DNA from 4 places in the Erwinia sp. TECH1 genome. Region 1 is predicted to be linked to each of the others. Evidence: predicted binding sites of a transcription regulator. Region 1 holds the regulator's gene; each other region holds the start of a gene.
What was found. The regulator PurR, encoded in region 1, represses purine synthesis genes. The targets are predictions, from matches to a motif close to CANGCAAACGTTTGCNTG.
Positions count from the first base shown of each region.

Region 2: a site for PurR is predicted at 2,410-2,427, ahead of purM (phosphoribosylformylglycinamidine cyclo-ligase). Genes of this name have one in related genera too.
Region 3: a site for PurR is predicted at 2,153-2,170, ahead of ACVWZ0_RS17135 (nucleoside-specific channel-forming protein Tsx). Genes of this name have one in related genera too.
Region 4: a site for PurR is predicted at 2,139-2,156, ahead of ACVWZ0_RS08285 (amino acid aminotransferase). Genes of this name have one in related genera too.

Region 1 covers NZ_JBSRZK010000001.1:2,106,121-2,110,418, forward strand. Annotated here, with positions in the region: gene punC (purine nucleoside transporter PunC) at 1-606, opposite strand, end outside; gene punR (DNA-binding transcriptional activator PunR) at 721-1,629, shown strand; gene purR (HTH-type transcriptional repressor PurR) at 1,660-2,685, opposite strand; gene ACVWZ0_RS09940 (C40 family peptidase) at 3,005-3,787, opposite strand; gene ACVWZ0_RS09945 (Grx4 family monothiol glutaredoxin) at 4,148-4,298, shown strand, end outside.
Region 2 covers NZ_JBSRZK010000001.1:3,506,255-3,510,552, forward strand. Annotated here, with positions in the region: gene hda (DnaA inactivator Hda) at 1-82, opposite strand, end outside; gene uraA (uracil permease) at 168-1,445, opposite strand; gene upp (uracil phosphoribosyltransferase) at 1,623-2,249, opposite strand; gene purM (phosphoribosylformylglycinamidine cyclo-ligase) at 2,491-3,531, shown strand; gene purN (phosphoribosylglycinamide formyltransferase) at 3,528-4,166, shown strand; gene pstB (phosphate ABC transporter ATP-binding protein PstB) at 4,195-4,298, opposite strand, start outside.
Region 3 covers NZ_JBSRZK010000001.1:3,646,102-3,650,399, forward strand. Annotated here, with positions in the region: gene pmrB (two-component system sensor histidine kinase PmrB) at 1-631, shown strand, start outside; gene ACVWZ0_RS17130 (dihydrodipicolinate synthase family protein) at 937-1,821, shown strand; gene ACVWZ0_RS17135 (nucleoside-specific channel-forming protein Tsx) at 2,446-3,312, shown strand; gene speG (spermidine N1-acetyltransferase) at 3,434-4,000, shown strand; gene ACVWZ0_RS17145 (hypothetical protein) at 4,047-4,298, opposite strand, start outside.
Region 4 covers NZ_JBSRZK010000001.1:1,768,755-1,773,052, reverse strand. Annotated here, with positions in the region: gene ompF (porin OmpF) at 260-1,411, shown strand; gene ACVWZ0_RS08290 (coiled-coil domain-containing protein) at 1,671-2,036, shown strand; gene ACVWZ0_RS08285 (amino acid aminotransferase) at 2,219-3,409, shown strand; gene ACVWZ0_RS08280 (MBL fold metallo-hydrolase) at 3,494-4,123, opposite strand; gene ACVWZ0_RS08275 (YcbK family protein) at 4,158-4,298, opposite strand, start outside.

The sequences.
Region 1 (4,298 bases):
CGGTGACTTCAGCAGCGTGAAGAAACCTACTTTCGCCTCTTCTTTATGCTCTTTTGGCGCAGGCGTCGACAGAAAAAGCGTGGCGACCAGCAGGATCAGGGCCAGCAGCAGCAGCGCCAGGAAAATCGACCGCCAGGCAAAGTGGTTCAGCAGCCAGGCACCCAGCAGCGGGGCCAGCGCCGGCGACAGCGCCACCAGCGGCATAATAGTGGCAAACACGCGGTTGGCCTGCGCGCCGGAATAGCGATCGATTACCAGCGCCTGCCAGCTGACGGCGGCGGCGCAAATGCCTACCGCCTGTAAAAAGCGCAGCGTCAGCAGCATGGTGGTGGATTCCGCCCACCACATTGCGCCGCAGCTGACGGCAAACAGCCCCAGCCCCATCAACAGCACCGGCTTGCGGCCAATGCGGTCGGAAAGCGGCCCCCAGAACAGCTGCGCGCTGGCAAACCCGGCCAGGAACAGGCTGAGGCTGGCGCTGATGACGCCCGCTTCGGTTTGCAAATCCTGCTGCATCGCCGTAAAGGCGGGCAGATACATATCGGTGGCAAGAAAACCCGCAACGCTGAGCAGCGCGAGGTAAAGTAAAAATCCTTTCGACGGCATGAGATTTTGCTCTTTTTTATCAGGTGAATAGCGGACGGCAGTGTAAAAGAGTGCGATAGCGGTTGTGAAACGGTAATATTTGCGTCTTGCGTTCAAAAATTTTGCAGGAAGAATATGTGGTCAGAACACTCGCTTGAGGTGATTGATGCGGTCGCCCGAACCGGCAGCTTTACCGCCGCAGCGGCGGAGCTGCATCGCGTTCCGTCCGCCATCAGCTATACCGTGCGCCAGCTGGAAGAGTGGCTGGCGGTGCCGCTGTTCGAGCGGCGTCACCGGGACGTGGTCTTAACGGCGGCGGGCGAGGTCTTTATTCAGGAAGGGCGGAGTGTTATCAAAAAAATGCTTGCCACGCGACGCCAGTGTCAGCAGGTCGCCAACGGCTGGCGCGGCCAGCTGAATATTGCCGTCGATCGCATTGTTAAAACCGCGCGTACGCGCCAGCTGGTGGTGGATTTTTACCGACATTTTCCCGATATGGAACTGCATCTTTCACCGGAGGTATTCAACGGCGTATGGGATGCGCTGGCCGACGGCCGGGTTGACGTGGCGATAGGCGCGACGCAGGCCATTCCGGTCGGCGGACGCTTCGCCTTTCGCAATATGGGAATGCTCAACTGGCGCTGCGTGGTGAAGGCGGATCATCCGCTTGCGCAACACCGGGAGAAGGTTAGCGAGGAGGCGATCCGGGAGTGGCCTTCGCTGGTGCTGGAAGATACCTCGCGCGCGCTGCCGAAAAGAACCACCTGGACGCTGGATAATCAGCGACGGCTGGTCGCGCCGGACTGGGAGAGCGCGTTTGATTGCCTGCTGGCCGGGCTGTGTGTCGGCATGGTGCCGGGGCATCTTGCGCAACCGCTGCTGCAAAACGGCTCGCTGTGCGAACTGAGGCTGGATCCGCCTTTTCCGGATAGCCCCTGCTGCGTCAGCTGGTCGGAACAGCAGGCGTCGCCAGCGCTGCGCTGGCTGCTGGATTATTTAGGCGAAACGGAAACGCTGAACAGCGAATGGCTGCGGGAGGCGTAAAAGACGGGCAGCGGATGGCCGCCCGTGCGCTTAGCGACGGTAGTCGAGGAAAGGGCCGTCCGCTACGGAGCGACGTTCAATCAGCGTCGGATGCACTTCAATCGTCTGCGGCTCTTCGCGTTTGCTGGTAATACGATCGAGCAGCATATTGAAGGCCGTTGCGCCCAGACGCTCTTTCGGCTGGTGGACGGTGGTCAGCGCGGGGGTAAAGTAGCGCGAGTTGCGCACGTTATCATACCCGATCACCGAAATATCCTGCGGTACGCGCAGGCCCATCTCGTCTGCGGCGCAAATCGCGCCCATCGCCATCACGTCGCCGCCGCAGAATACCGCGGTAGGACGCTGTTTTTGCGCCAGCAGCTGCTGCATGGCGCGATAGCCCGATTCCGGCTCAAAATCGCCCTGAACCAGCCACTCTTCGCGCAGCGTAATCCCCGCTTCGTTCAGCGCCTTGAGGAAGCCGGCATGACGACCGCCGCCGGTATTGCGCTCCATATGGCCCGGGATCACGCCGATATCGCGGTGGCCGCGATCGATCAGATAGCGGCCTGCCAGATAACCGCCTTCAAAAGCGTTATCGAGAATAGTGTCGGTAAAATCGCCGCGCGACTCGCCCCAGTCCATGACGACCATCGGGATGTTGCGGTGATCTTCCAGCATCTTAATCAGCTCATCCGGGTACTCGGCGCACATGACCAGCAGGCCATCGACGCGTTTTTGCGCCATCATCGACAGATAGGCCTGCTGCTTTTCCAGTTCGTTATGCGCGTTGCCCAAAATCAGCGTATAGCCTTTGGCAAAACAGCTGTGTTCAACCGCCTCAATAATTTCGGCGAAATAGGGCGCCTCGCTGGAGGTCGCCAGCAGGCCAATGGTTTTGGTGTTATTGACCTTCAGGCTGCGGGCCACGGCGCTGGGCGAATAGTGCAGCGCTTTGATCGCTGCCCAGACGGCTTCCCGCGTGTCTTCAGCGACAAAGCGGGTTTTATTAATGACGTGGGACACCGTGGTGGTTGAGACACCGGCGCGTTTGGCCACATCTTTTATGGTTGCCATGGAAAAAGACTCCTGCGCTGTTCAGTAAGTCACTGAAAAGCGGTTTGTTAAACGATTGCCTGGAATGATGATAATCCTGATATAAGTTGCGCATAATTTGTTGCGGAATGGTTATAACAGGAGGGAGTTCAGGGTGGCGAAACAGACTTGAGCAGAACATCATGTCGGCTAAATGCCTGTTGCGCAACAAACCGTGGATTCTAACAAGAGCAGGCGCAGAACACGAGGGTTTTAGGGCAACAGGCGAAAATTTTGCGCAAATAAGAGTAAACCGGCCCGGATCGTTTGCGCGATCCGGGCCTCCAGCCTGCTGAGTGGGCTAGCGGATAGTTTTCGGCGTCATGACGCGGCGAGCGCCGACGTAGTGCTGCTCCCAGTAATCTTCGCTGAGCATACTCACCTGGATATCCTTGCCGGTACGCGGCGACTGGATAAACTTGCCGTTGCCCAGGTAAACGCCAACGTGATCCGCCGAGGCGCGGCCGTTGATGCTGAAAAATACCAGATCGCCTTTTTCCAGCTCGTTGCGCTTGATCGAAGCCGCATCCCGCAGATGGTACATTTCGTTAGCGGTGCGAGGGATCTTAAACTTCACCAGATCTTTATAGGCATACCAGACCAGACCGCTACAGTCGAAACCGGTCTTGGGCGAGGTGCCGCCCCAGAGATAGGGCTTGCCCAGCTGGTTCATCAGCTTGCTCATCGCCGTTTCGCGGGCTTTCTGATAGCGGGCGCGATGCGCTTTGCTGAGCTTAAGCGGGGCCGAGGCCGAGCCGCTGGTTAAGGCTTCCGTCTCTTCGTTGCGCAAGCGATGACGACCATAGCGTTTCTTGGGCGGCAGCGCAGCGGCGACGGTCTGCGTTTTTTTGCGCAGCTTAAACTTTTTAGCAAGGGGCGAACGGCTTTTGGTTGGGCTGGCTTCTTTTACTTTACGTGTAGAGGTTTTCACCGGGCGGCGCTTGCGGCGATCGTCTTCACGAGCAGGCGTGGCGCTGTCTGCTTTGTGGTGGTCCGCTTTAACGGCAGCGTGTGGCGATGCGTGCGCCACAGACATAAACAGCTGGGCAAAGGCCAGCATCAGCAACGTGATGAGTAAACGCATCTTTACCATTAACAGTTTGTGCTCCCGCCAGTGGCAAGAGCATGGCTAAATAAGGAGATCTGCGCCTGGGCAGTCAGTCAGGACGATTCTAATCGAACTCTTTACTAAAAAGTAAGGCCTTTTTTGTTTCAATCGTCGCAAAGCGGTAAAAGCTGTAAAATTTAGCCTGTTCAAACATTTATCTGCGCAAATTTGCCGCTGATATTTACAGTTAACGCAGCACCGCCGGACCGAAAATGGTATTTTAACATTTTGTTTTCCGACCGTAGCGTCAGCGGGCGACTGAAAATGACATTTTCATCACGCTCGCAGACTCGCTACACTATACAGACACGAAGTAGCCGATTGAGGAAGGCATTTATGAGCACCATTGAGAAGATTGAGCGCCAGATCGCAGAAAACCCGATTCTGCTGTATATGAAAGGTTCCCCAAAACTGCCAAGCTGCGGCTTTTCCGCGCAGGCCGTACAGGCGCTGTCCGCCTGCGGCGAGCGTTTCGCCTATGTCGATA
Region 2 (4,298 bases), 1.4 Mb from region 1:
CCCCCGGCCAGAAGCTGGCGAAGGTTTCATCATCGGGCAAATAGAGCGGCAGTGAGAGCTGTGCCGGAGTGTTCAGAAGCACCTCAGTAATGGGTCGAAATCCGGCGGCAGTTTATCACAGTTCTTTAAGGATTATGAAACGGGCAGCGCCGCTGCCCGTCAGATCTTTACTCGCGATCCTGCGGATCCAGAATGACCTCTTCCGGGCGGATCAGCGTAATCAGCCGGAAGATCAGGCTCAGCCCGATGCCGACGATAGTCGCCAGCGCCATGCCTTTCAGCTCTGCCGCGCCAATATGCACCGTGGCGCCGCTGACGCCGATGATCAGGATCACCGAGGTCAGGATCAGGTTCTGCGCCTTGTTGTAATCCACTTTGGATTCAATCAGCACGCGGATACCGGAAGCGCCAATCACGCCGTACAGCAGCAGCGACACGCCGCCCATCACCGGCACCGGCACCGCCTGGATCGCGGCGGCCAGCTTGCCAACGCAGGAAAGCAGAATGGCAAGAATAGCCGCGCCGCCAATCACCCAGGTGCTGTAAACGCGGGTAATTGCCATCACGCCAATATTTTCGCCATAGGTGGTGTTAGGCGTAGAGCCGAACAGGCCGGAAAAAATCGTCGAGACGCCGTTGGCAAACATCGAGCGATGCAGGCCGGGATCTTTCAGCAGGTCTTTTTTAACGATGTTCGCCGTAACCACCAGATGCCCGACATGCTCGGCGATCACCACCAGCGCCGCAGGCAGAATGGTCAGCATTGCCGCCCACTCGAAGCGCGGCGTGTAGAAGGTCGGCAGCGCAAACCACGGTGCCGCTTCAACCGATGACCAGTTTACGATGCCCATAAACCAGGAAAGCGCATAGCCGACCAGCACGCCGATCAGGATAGGGATAATCGCCAGAAAGCCGCGGAACAGCACCGAGCCGAAAACGGTCACCGCCAGCGTCACCATGGAAATCAGAATGGTTTTGCCGTCGACCGCCGCCCCGTTAGCCGGCAGCAGGCCGGCCATATTCGCCGCCACGCCGGCCAGCTCCAGCCCGATGACCGCCACGATAGCGCCCATCGCAGCCGGTGGAAACATCACATCCAGCCAGCCCGTTCCGGCTTTTTTCACAATCAGCGCCACCAGGCAGAACAGCACGCCGCAAAGGATAAAGCCGCCCAGCGCCACCTCGTAGCCCAGCGGCAGCAGCAGCAGCACCGGCGAAATAAAGGCAAAGCTGGAGCCCAGATAGGCCGGGATTTTCCCTTTACAGATAAAAAGGTACAGCAGCGTGCCGATGCCGTTAAACAGCAGCACGGTGGCCGGATTGATATGAAACAGGATAGGCACCAGCACCGTCGCGCCAAACATGGCGAACAGATGTTGGAAGCTGAGTGGGATGGTTTGCAGCAGCGGTGGCCGCTCGCTTACGCCGATAGCGCGACGCGTCATGGTGAGTTACCCCTTATTTTTCACAATAAAAAACCGACTCTCTGGTCGGCTTGATCGCTGGCAGTCATGATAAAACGCGGGTTGCAGGCCGATGCCCGGCACGGCCGTTGGGCAACGCGCGGCGATGCCGGACGCTGTCCGGCCCCGGACGGGCGGATAAAAAGGCCTGCGGCTTTATCATTTCGTACCGAAGATCTTGTCGCCCGCGTCGCCAAGGCCCGGAATGATATATCCTTTTTCGTTCAGTCCCTGATCGACGGAGGCGGTATACAGCTCCACGTCCGGATGCGCTTTTTCCAGCGCCGCGATGCCTTCCGGCGCGGCAACCAGCACCAGCACTTTAATACTGCTGCAGCCCGCTTTCTTCAGCAGGTCGATAGTGGCGATCATCGAGCCGCCGGTCGCCAGCATAGGGTCAACCACCAGCGCCATGCGCTCTTCGATATTGGAAACCAGCTTTTGAAAATAAGGCACCGGCTCCAGCGTCTCTTCGTCGCGATACACGCCCACGACGCTGATGCGCGCGCTGGGCACGTGCTCCAGCACGCCTTCCATCATGCCCAGGCCGGCACGCAGGATAGGCACAACGGTAATTTTTTTGCCTTTGATCTGGTCGATTTCCACCGGGCCGTTCCAGCCTTCGATAGTGACCTTTTCCGTTTCTAAATCCGATGTGGCTTCATAAGTCAGCAGACTTCCCACCTCCGAGGCGAGTTCACGAAAACGTTTGGTGCTGACGTCCTGTTCACGCATCAGACCCAGTTTATGTTTGACCAGCGGGTGTTTGACTTCCACGATCTTCATTGTTTTACTCCCGGAGTGTATGGCTGCAAAAAAAAATCGCGAGATTATAGCGCCATTTAGCAGCCAGTACCTATTACTTAATCCGACTTCTGCCGGATCCCTGCCATCCCCTTAAGGATTAGCGCAAAGTGAGCGCGGCGCAATGGTGGCGAAGATGAGGCTCGCAAACGTTTGCCTGCGCTGTTAGAATTGCCGCGCTTTATTACCAACCACCAACCGCAAACCGCGTGGGGATTTCGCAGTGACCGACAAAACCTCTCTCAGCTATAAAGACGCCGGTGTAGATATCGATGCTGGCAATGCTTTAGTCGACCGTATCAAAGGCGTAGTGAAAAAGACTCGTCGCCCGGAAGTGATGGGCGGACTGGGCGGTTTCGGTGCGCTTTGTGCGCTGCCGCAAAAATACCGTGAACCGGTTCTGGTTTCCGGCACTGACGGCGTCGGCACCAAGCTGCGTCTGGCCATGGACCTGAAGCGCCACGATGCCATCGGTATCGACCTGGTTGCGATGTGCGTAAACGATTTGGTGGTTCAGGGCGCCGAGCCGCTGTTCTTCCTTGATTACTACGCCACCGGCAAGCTGGATGTGGAGACGGCCGCCAGCGTGATCACCGGTATCGCAGAAGGCTGCCTGCAGTCCGGCTGCGCGCTGGTCGGCGGCGAAACGGCTGAAATGCCCGGCATGTATCACGGCGAAGATTACGACGTGGCGGGCTTCTGCGTTGGCGTGGTGGAAAAGTCGGAAATTATCGACGGCAGCAAAGTCAAAGACGGCGACGTGCTGATTGCGCTGGGTTCAAGCGGCCCGCACTCCAACGGCTATTCGCTGGTGCGCAAAATTCTGGCGTTCAGCAATACCGACCCGGAAACCACCCTGCTTGAAGGCAAGCCGCTGGCGGATCATCTGCTGGAACCAACCCGCATTTACGTTAAAAATATTCTCAGCCTGATTGAGCAGGTTGACGTCCACGCTATCGCCCACCTGACCGGCGGCGGCTTCTGGGAAAACATCCCGCGCGTGCTGCCGGACAACACCCAGGCGGTGCTGTCGGAGTCAAGCTGGCAGTGGCCTGCCGTGTTCGGCTGGATGCAGGAAGCGGGCAACGTCAGCCGCTTTGAAATGTATCGCACCTTTAACTGCGGCGTCGGCATGGTGATTGCGCTGGATGCCAGCGAAGCGGATAAAGCGGTAGAGCTGATGACCGCCGCCGGCGAAAAAGCCTGGAAGATTGGCGTGATTAAAGCCTCCGATGCCGAAGAGCGCGTGGTGATTAACGCATGAAGCGGCTCGTCGTGCTGGTTTCCGGCCAGGGGAGCAATCTCCAGGCCATTCTGGACGCCTGCCGGCAGGGACGGATCCACGGCAGCGTTGCTGCCGTGTTCAGCAACAAAGCCGACGCTTACGGCCTGACGCGCGCGCGCGAGGCGGGCGTGCCCGCCCATGCGCTGGCGGCCGCGCAGTTTGCCGATCGCGACGCCTTCGATCGCCAGCTGATGCTGGAAATTGACGCCTACGCGCCCGACCTGGTGATCCTGGCAGGCTATATGCGCATTCTGAGTGCGGATTTCGTGGCGCGCTACGCGGGCAGGATGCTGAATATCCACCCTTCCCTGCTGCCGAAATATCCTGGCCTGCACACGCATCGCCAGGCGATTGAAAACGGCGACGAAGAGCACGGCACCTCGGTGCATTTCGTTACCGAAGAGCTGGACGGTGGCCCGGTGATCCTTCAGGCCAAAGTACCGGTTTTTTCCGGAGATACGATCGATGAGGTCGCGGCGCGCGTGCAGCATCAGGAGCACGCTATTTATCCGCTGGTGGTCGGCTGGTTTGCGGATGGCCGCCTGAAAATGCAGGACGGCGCGGCCTGGCTGGACGGCGAGCAACTGCCGCCGGAAGGCTACGCCTGGGGCTAAAAGGGAAACCGGCGTTTCCCTTTTTTATTCAGCCATAGCGTCCCGTAATATAATCCTCTGTGCGTCGCTGGCGCGGCGCGGTAAAAATCCTGTCCGTTTCGTCAAACTCCACCACGCTGCCATGATGCATAA
Region 3 (4,298 bases), 1.5 Mb from region 1:
CCTGTTTACCGCCGATGTCGCCCACGAGCTGCGCACGCCGCTGGCCGGACTACGGCTGCATCTGGAGCTGATAGAGAAAAAGCACGCCGTTAACGTGCGCCCTTTGCTCGAGCGTCTGGATCAGATGACCAACAGCGTCTCTCAGCTGCTCCAACTGGCGCGCGTCGGGCAATCCTTTACCGCCGGCAACTATCAGCAGGTTTCGCTGATGCGGGATGTGATCGCGCCGATGAGCCTGGAAATGCAGGCGATGCTGCAACAGCGTGGACAAACGCTGGAAGTGGCGGCAACGCAGGATGTCACGGTGCGCGGCGACGCCACGCTGCTGAGCGTCCTGCTGAGGAACCTGCTTGAGAATGCCCATCGCTACAGCCCAAAAGGCACCGTCGTGACCGTTCGCATTGAAAACGTTTCCGGCGCGGTGCTGGCGGTGGAGGATTGCGGGCCGGGCATTGACGAAAGCAAAAGCGGCGAGCTGAGCCGCGCTTTTGTACGGATGGACAGCCGTTACGGCGGCATCGGGCTGGGCCTGAGCATCGTCAGCCGCATTGCCCAGCTGCATAAGGCGCAGTTTTTCCTCGAAAATCGGCCGCAAACCGGCGGTTGTCGCGCCTCGGTAAAATTTTCCTGACGGCAGCTCAGGCGGCGAACCAAACCCGCAGAAAAGCCAGGATCACAAGGCCGCTGAAAATCACGGCGGTATATTCACTTAGCGGACGGCTGTGCGGCTGTTTCATAGTGTTCTCCTCAGGTTGGTGAGAAGAGTTTCCCGCAGGAATATTAAGGCAACATTAAGGGCGCGCTAAACGGCGGAAAAATGTTGCTTTCGAGCTGGCGGAACCCGCGGGAAATGCCCGTTGCGGTTTGCCCTCTTATACCGAAATCCTTCTGGTGCTACGCTGCGTGTTTATCCGTCACGCTATTAAGGAAACCTCTATGTTTACCGGTCTCAGCGCGTTCCCTTTAACGCCAATGAATGAAACAGAAATTGATGAGCGCGCTTTTCGCGGTTTGATCCAGCGACTGGCGGCAGCCGGAGTGACGTCGCTTGGCGTGTTGGGTTCGACGGGCAACTACGCTTATCTGACGCGTGAGGAGAGAAAGCGTGTGGTTTCGCTGGCCGTCGAGGAAGCGGGAAAGGTGCCGGTGATGGTGGGCATTGGCGCGCTGCGGACGCGTCAGGTGCTGGAACTGGCCGAAGACGCGCAGCAGGCCGGTGCCAAAGCGCTGCTGCTGGCACCAGTTTCCTACCAGAAGCTGCGGGTAGAAGAGGTGTTTCAGCTGTATCAAAGCGTTAACGACGCTATTTCCGTGCCGCTGTGCCTGTATGACAATCCCGGCACCACGCAATTTACCTTCAGCGATGAGCTATATGGTCGACTCGCCGGGCTTTCCAGGCTCGCCGCTATTAAAATTCCCGGCGTGCCGGACGATGCCGCCCAGGCAAAAGCGCGGATAGACCGTCTGCGCCAGCTATTGCCGGACAAAATAGCCATTGGCGTCAGCGGCGACGCGCTGGCCGCGCGAGGCCTGAATGCGGGCGGCGAGCTGTGGTTTTCCGTGCTGGGCGGCCTGTTTCCGCAGGTTTGCCAGCGGATTATCCGGCTGAGCGCCGCGGGTCAGCAGCTGGAGGCGCAAAACCTTTCCGATCGGCTGGCCCCGCTCTGGGCGCTGTTTGCAAAATATGGCAGTTTGCGGGTTGTCGCCGCGCTGGCCGCCAGGCTGGGCCTGACGGAAGCGGTTAATCTGCCGCAGCCGCTGGCGTCAATTGATCGTGAGGATGCCGGGCGGCTGGAGGCTGTTCTGCCCCTGCTGGAGTGAAAGGCTCCAGCAGCTATCTGCCCCGCTGGAGTAAAAGGCCACAGTAGTAGCAATCATCTGCTGCTGTTGGATTGAAAGGCCAAAGCGGCGGTAATTATCTGCCGCTGCCGGACTGCCAAACCAAAGCGGCGGTAATTATCCGCCGCCGTACTGCCAGCCAGGATGGCGTGAAACAGGGGCGGCCGTTACCTGCCGCCTGGCAACTTCGCTCTCTTTACATGGCTAAAAAATGCGCAAAAACCTGCCCTTTATATAAGATTATCTTATAACAAAACCTCATAACATTTACCCCGCACCGCTTTCTTTTTCTCAGCATTCCCCCTTACTTCAACAGGCAAACGTTTACCTGGCGACAAACAGGCTTTTTCGGCGCAGACAAGCAACAGCCCGCTTAAGTTCCGTCCTTTGCGTGATCTACATCACACTTTAATTAAAGTGAAATGAAACAGAGTTTGACAACTGTGAGCGATATCTATTTCCTTAAGCGCGGATGACGGCACACTTTTCCGGCATTTATACGGGCGCTTTCGGCACTGAAACCGCCTTCCTGTTCCGTTCCGGATAACGACAGATAAGACCATCGCGCGGGCTGCAGAAAATGGTCGATAAGCATGTGGTAATATAATGAAATATAAATCTCTGATGGCTGGCGCAGTGATGGCGCTTTCATACAGCACCGCTTCTTTTGCTGCCCCCGAGCAGCCGCAGTACGTTTCCGACTGGTGGCACCAGAGCGTTAACGTGGTAGGCAGCTATCACACCCGGTTCGGGCCGCAGTTTAACAACGACGTTTATCTGGAATATGAAGCCTTCGCCAAAAAAGACTGGTTTGATTTTTACGGCTACCTGGATCTGACCAACTTCTTCGGTGCCGGTAACTCCAACGCCAACGGCATTTTCGACCACGGCTCGCCGATGTTTATGGAGATCGAACCGCGCTTCTCCATCGACAAACTGACCAATACCGATCTGAGCATCGGGCCGGTGAAAGAGTGGTATTTCGCCAACAACTATATCTACGATATGGGCCGTAACAGCGACAACCGTCAGAACACCTGGTACATGGGCCTGGGCACCGATATCGATACCCACACGCCGGTCAACCTGTCGCTGAACGTGTACGCTAAATACCAGTGGGAGAACTACGGTGCCGCTAACGAAAACAGCTGGGACGGCTATCGCTTTAAGGTGAAATACTTTGTGCCGCTGACTTCGCTGTGGGGCGGTAACCTGAGCTATATCGGCTTTACCAACTTTGACTGGGGTTCCGATCTGCGCGACAAGAGCGATGCTTCACGCACCAGCAACTCCATCGCTTCCAGCCACGTGCTGTCGCTGGTTTACGATCACTGGCACTACTCTGTGGTGGCGCGTTACTTCCACAACGGCGGCCAGTGGGCAGATGGCCAGGAGCTGAACTTCGGCACGGGTAATTTTGAAGTGAAATCCACCGGCTGGGGCTACTATCTGGTGGCTGGCTACAACTTCTGATCCGCAACGCTTCCTCAACCGCCAGCCCTTTGCGCGCTGGCGGTGCTGTTTTCCCGCTTTTTCCCGCCCGCTGCACGCCCTATACTGCTTGCCCTGGTGCCTCAGTAACAAAGGATGATGTATGCCTGCTTTATCGGCCGAGCAATCGGTAAAATTACGTCCGCTGGAACGCGAAGATCTGCATTTTGTCCACCAGCTGGATAACAACGCCAGCGTGATGCGCTACTGGTTTGAAGAACCTTATGAGGCGTTTGTCGAGCTGTCCGATCTCTATGACAAGCACATTCACGATCAGAGCGAACGGCGTTTCGTGGTGGAGTATGCGGAAGATAAAGTGGGCCTGGTGGAGCTGGTCGAAATCAACCATATTCACCGTCGCGCGGAGTTTCAGATTATTATCGCGCCCGGCCATCAGGGCAAAGGTCTTGCCAGCAAGGCCGCGCTGCTGGCCATGGAGTACGGTTTCTCCGTTCTCAATCTCTACAAGCTTTATTTAATCGTCGATAAAGAGAATAAAAAGGCTATCCATATCTACACCAAGCTGGGATTTGAAATTGAAGGCGAGCTGATCCACGAGTTTTTTATCAACGGCGAGTACCGCAATACCATCCGCATGTGCATCTTCCAGCATCAGTATCTGGCTAAGCACCGCCCGCCGCATACGATGGTTAAGCCCACCGCGCAGTAGCTCCGGCTATCCGGCCCGCCAGCAGCGCGGGCCACCACGTTTTCCGTCAGCCGCGCGCACCGACAGGATTCATAATGATCCGGGCTGGCGGTTCTTCGATGTGGTACATGCCGCCGTTAAATGGATCGACCAGCAGCCAGCCGGGGAAGCCGCCAAGCGGGATATTACCCAGCAGATACCAGAGGTTGGCCTTCTCGTTTAGCGGAATGGTTTGCGGCACGAAGCCCGGCTGCTCCAGCATCAGCAGAAATTTCTTTTTGCCGAAGTAGCTGCCGTCCGATTTTGCCAGCGTCACGGT
Region 4 (4,298 bases), 340 kb from region 1:
CCAGCCTCGCTGGCCTTTTTTTATTTTTGTAAATTTAGATATAGTTCACAAAGTTCCGTTTTATTTACATATTGAAACACAAATTTTCTTCCTGTAACCAGAATAGGATATTAGTAGCATTTTCGAGGTAGATTAACCGCACCGCGAATGGAAAGATGCGTGCAGATACAGGAAGACACCAAACTCTCATCGTAGTTCTGTAAAGAATTATTGACGGCAGTGGCAGGTGTCCAGATAACTCCAATGAGGGTAATAAATAATGATGAAGCGCAATATTCTGGCACTGGTTATCCCAGCCCTGTTAGCCGCTGGTGCAGCCAATGCAGCAGAAATCTATAACAAAGACGGCAATAAGCTGGACCTCTATGGGAAAGCAGTTGGTTTGCACTATTTCTCTGATAACGACGGCAACGATGGCGACCAGAGCTACGTGCGTTTTGGTTTCAAAGGTGAAACCCAGATTAACGATATGCTCACCGGCTACGGCCAGTGGGAATACAACATCCAGGCAAACAATTCTGAAGGCGGCTCCGACGCGCAGGACGGCAACAAAACCCGTCTGGGCTTCGCTGGTCTGAAATTCGCTGAGTACGGCTCTATCGATTACGGCCGTAACTACAGCCTGCTGTACGATCCAATGGGCTGGACCGATATGCTGCCAGAGTTCGGCGGCGACTCTGCCTATAGCGACCTGGGCATCCTGGGCGGCCGTACGACTGGCGTGCTGACCTACCGCAACACCAACTTCTTTGGCCTGGTTGACGGCTGGAACTTTGCCGTACAGTATCAGGGCAAAAACGACCGTGACGACGTGCGTCGTTCCAACGGTGATGGCTACGCGCTTTCAACTACCTATACTTCGCCAATCGGCGTAGGTATCTCCGGCGCCTACGGTTCTTACGATCGTACTAATGCGCAGGCATCCGGTGTTCGTACCGTGACTAACTCAGACAACTCCGCTGATTCCATCACGCTTAACAGCGGCGCGGGTAAACGTGCTGAAGCATGGGCGACCGCGCTGAAATATGACGCTAACAGCGTGTACCTGGCAGCCATGTACGGTGAAACCCGTAACGCCACACCAATCTCTTACAGCGGCACCTTTGCCGATGGCAGCGATGCTTCTATTAGCTCTTTTGCTAACAAAGCACAGAACATCGAGCTGGTTGCACAGTATCAGTTTGACTTCGGTCTGCGTCCATCCCTGGCCTACGTGCAGTCTAAAGGCAAGGATATCGAAAGCGTTGGCGATGCTGACCTGATCAAATACGTTGACGTGGGCGCTACCTACTACTTCAACAAAAACATGTCTACCTATGTCGACTATCAGATCAACCTGCTGGATGACAACAATCCACTGGGTCTGAACACCGACGACACCGTGGCTGTAGGTCTGGTTTACCAGTTCTAATCAAGCAATAAATCGTCTGGCGGGGCCTCGGCCCCGCTTTTTTATTGTCTGCACCTTCGCTTTTCTCTGCCTGCCCTTATTCCCTTCCTGACTTGCCCGTGCTGCTAAATAAAACCTGCCGCTTCCCTGGGTAATTTCTTTTTCCGTTTCATAAAATTTCGAGCCATGCCGCAGCGTTCCTGAAAAATTTCCAAAAGTGTTTGTTAGCCACGCGTGAACATGAAAAAATCAGTCTGGATTTAGCTTAAGGAGAGCCAATATGGATAGGGACAGCCCTCTTCTGCTAACGCTGTCAAACCACAGCAACCAGCAGGAAAAAAAAGAAACCGAGACGGAAGCGCGCTTTACCCGTATCGAAATGCATATCGCCTGGCTCAGACATGACGTTAACGATATCAGAAACGAGCTCCATGATATTCGTGGGGAAATAAAGGATGTACGCGGCGAGATAAAGGACGTGCGCGGTGAGATACAGGACGTGCGCGGTGAGATACAGGACGTGCGCGGTGAGATGAAAGATATCCGCAAAGATATGCAGACTGATTTTCGCCTGATGTTTAGCGCGCTGATCGGCGTTGCGCTGGGCCTGGCCTACATTATGGCCAGAGGTTTTCATTGGCTATAGGCCCCGTGCGCCAGGAAAGCGGCCGCGCTTATTTTACCTTTACAGGTGTTTATAGCAGCTGGCTGCCGCTACCTTTATCCAGGGCATTCTTTCACTGTTTTTAGCGCAAACGGTTGGCATTTTTATCATAGTGGCGGTACCCTGAATTCTCATTTCGTTTCAGGTTATAACGGACTTTCATTATGTTTGAACGCATTGCAGCTGCACCCGCAGATCCTATCCTTGGCTTAGCCGACCTTTATCGTGCGGACGACCGTCCTGACAAAATTAACCTTGGCATTGGCGTTTACAAGGACGAAACCGGCAAAACGCCGGTGCTGACCAGCGTGAAAAAAGCCGAGCAGTATCTGCTGGAAAATGAAACGACCAAAAATTATTTGAGCATTGATGGCCTGGCCGATTTTGGCAAATGTACACAGGTGCTGCTGTTTGGCAAAGATAACGCCATCCTGCGTGACAAACGTGCGCGTACAGCGCAAACGCCTGGCGGTACGGGCGCGCTGCGCGTAGCGGCGGATTTTATCGCCGCACAAACCGGTGCCAGGCGCGTTTGGGTCAGCAATCCCAGCTGGCCTAACCATAAAAATGTGTTTCAGTCCGCCGGACTGGAAGTCTGTGAATATCAGTATTACGATGCGCCCAGCCATTCGCTGGATTTCGACGGAATGCTGAACGCGCTGCGTGAAGCGCAGGCGGGCGATATTGTGCTGTTCCACGGCTGCTGCCATAACCCTACCGGCATCGATCCTACGGCCGCACAGTGGCAGGAGCTGGCCGAGATGTCGCTGGCGAAAGGCTGGCTGCCGCTGTTCGACTTTGCCTATCAGGGCTTTGCGCGTGGGCTGGAAGAAGATGCAGAGGGCCTGCGCATTTTTGCTGCCGGACACCAGGAGCTGATTGTCGCCAGTTCTTATTCGAAGAACTTCGGGCTTTATAATGAGCGCGTAGGCGCGTTCACGCTGGTCGCCAGCACGGCCGATATTGCCAACACGGCCTTTAGCCAGGTTAAAGCTACCATCCGCGCGAACTACTCTAATCCGCCTGCGCATGGCGCGGCGGTCGTCGCCACTATCCTGGGCAACGATGCGCTGCGTACCCTGTGGGAGCAGGAGTTGACCGATATGCGCCAGCGCATTCACCGTATGCGTCAGCTGTTCGTTAATACCCTGCAGGAAAAAGGGGCAAAAGGCGACTTCAGCTTTATTATCAACCAGAACGGTATGTTCTCTTTTAGCGGCCTGACCAAAGATCAGGTGATTAGGCTACGGGAAGAGTTTGGCGTTTATGCGGTCAATTCAGGCCGGGTTAACGTAGCGGGAATGACGCCGGACAATATGGCGCCGCTGTGCGAAGCGATTGCCGCCGTGCTGTAAGTGCACATAAAGCGGATGCGAAATATTTTAATCCGTCACGCAATAAAAAAGCCTGCATTACGCAGGCTTTTTTATACGGCAGCTTTATTGCAGAAAAGGATTGGAAATCCGCTCTCTGCCCAGCGTCGAGCTGGGGCCGTGGCCGGGTAAAAAGGTGACGTCATCGCCAAGCGGCAGCAGCTTGTTTTTGATCGCGGCAATCAGGTCGCTATGGCTGCCCTGAGGGAAATCGGTACGTCCCACGCCGCCGCTGAAGATCACATCGCCGGAGATCAGCAGGCGAGAAGCCCGATCAAAAAATACGATATGACCCGGCGTATGGCCCGGACACAGCAGAACCTCAAGCGAGATATCGCCCACGTGCACAACCTCACCCTCTTCCAGCCAGCGATCGGGCGTTAACGGCGCGCATTCAGGAAAACCAAACATCTGGCTCTGCATCGGCAGCCCTTCCAGCCAGAACGCATCTGCTTTATGCGGCCCAACAACCGGTACGGCATAAAAAGCAGCCAGTTCAGCCGCTGCGCCTACGTGGTCCAGATGGCCATGCGTCAGCAAAATTTGCGTAACTGTTACGCCCTTTGCCGTCGTCTGCGTTTTAATTTTTTCCGCGTCGCCGCCAGGATCGACAATGGCGGCCTGCAGCGTCACCGGACACCAGATCAAAGAGCAGTTCTGCGAAAAGGCCGTTACCGGAATAGTTTGATAATTCATAAGGCTCCATTAATTCCGGTCAGCCCGGATTTTCTTACCAGTGCCTTGCCGGCCCGGTATCAATATGCACAAAGTTGCTTTTGGGATAGTATCCTACACCCCCGGCCCGCATGGAAAGAGCCGCTTTGCGTATATTGCTGAGGGCGATCCCCTCAATATGAAAATCCATTGCCTG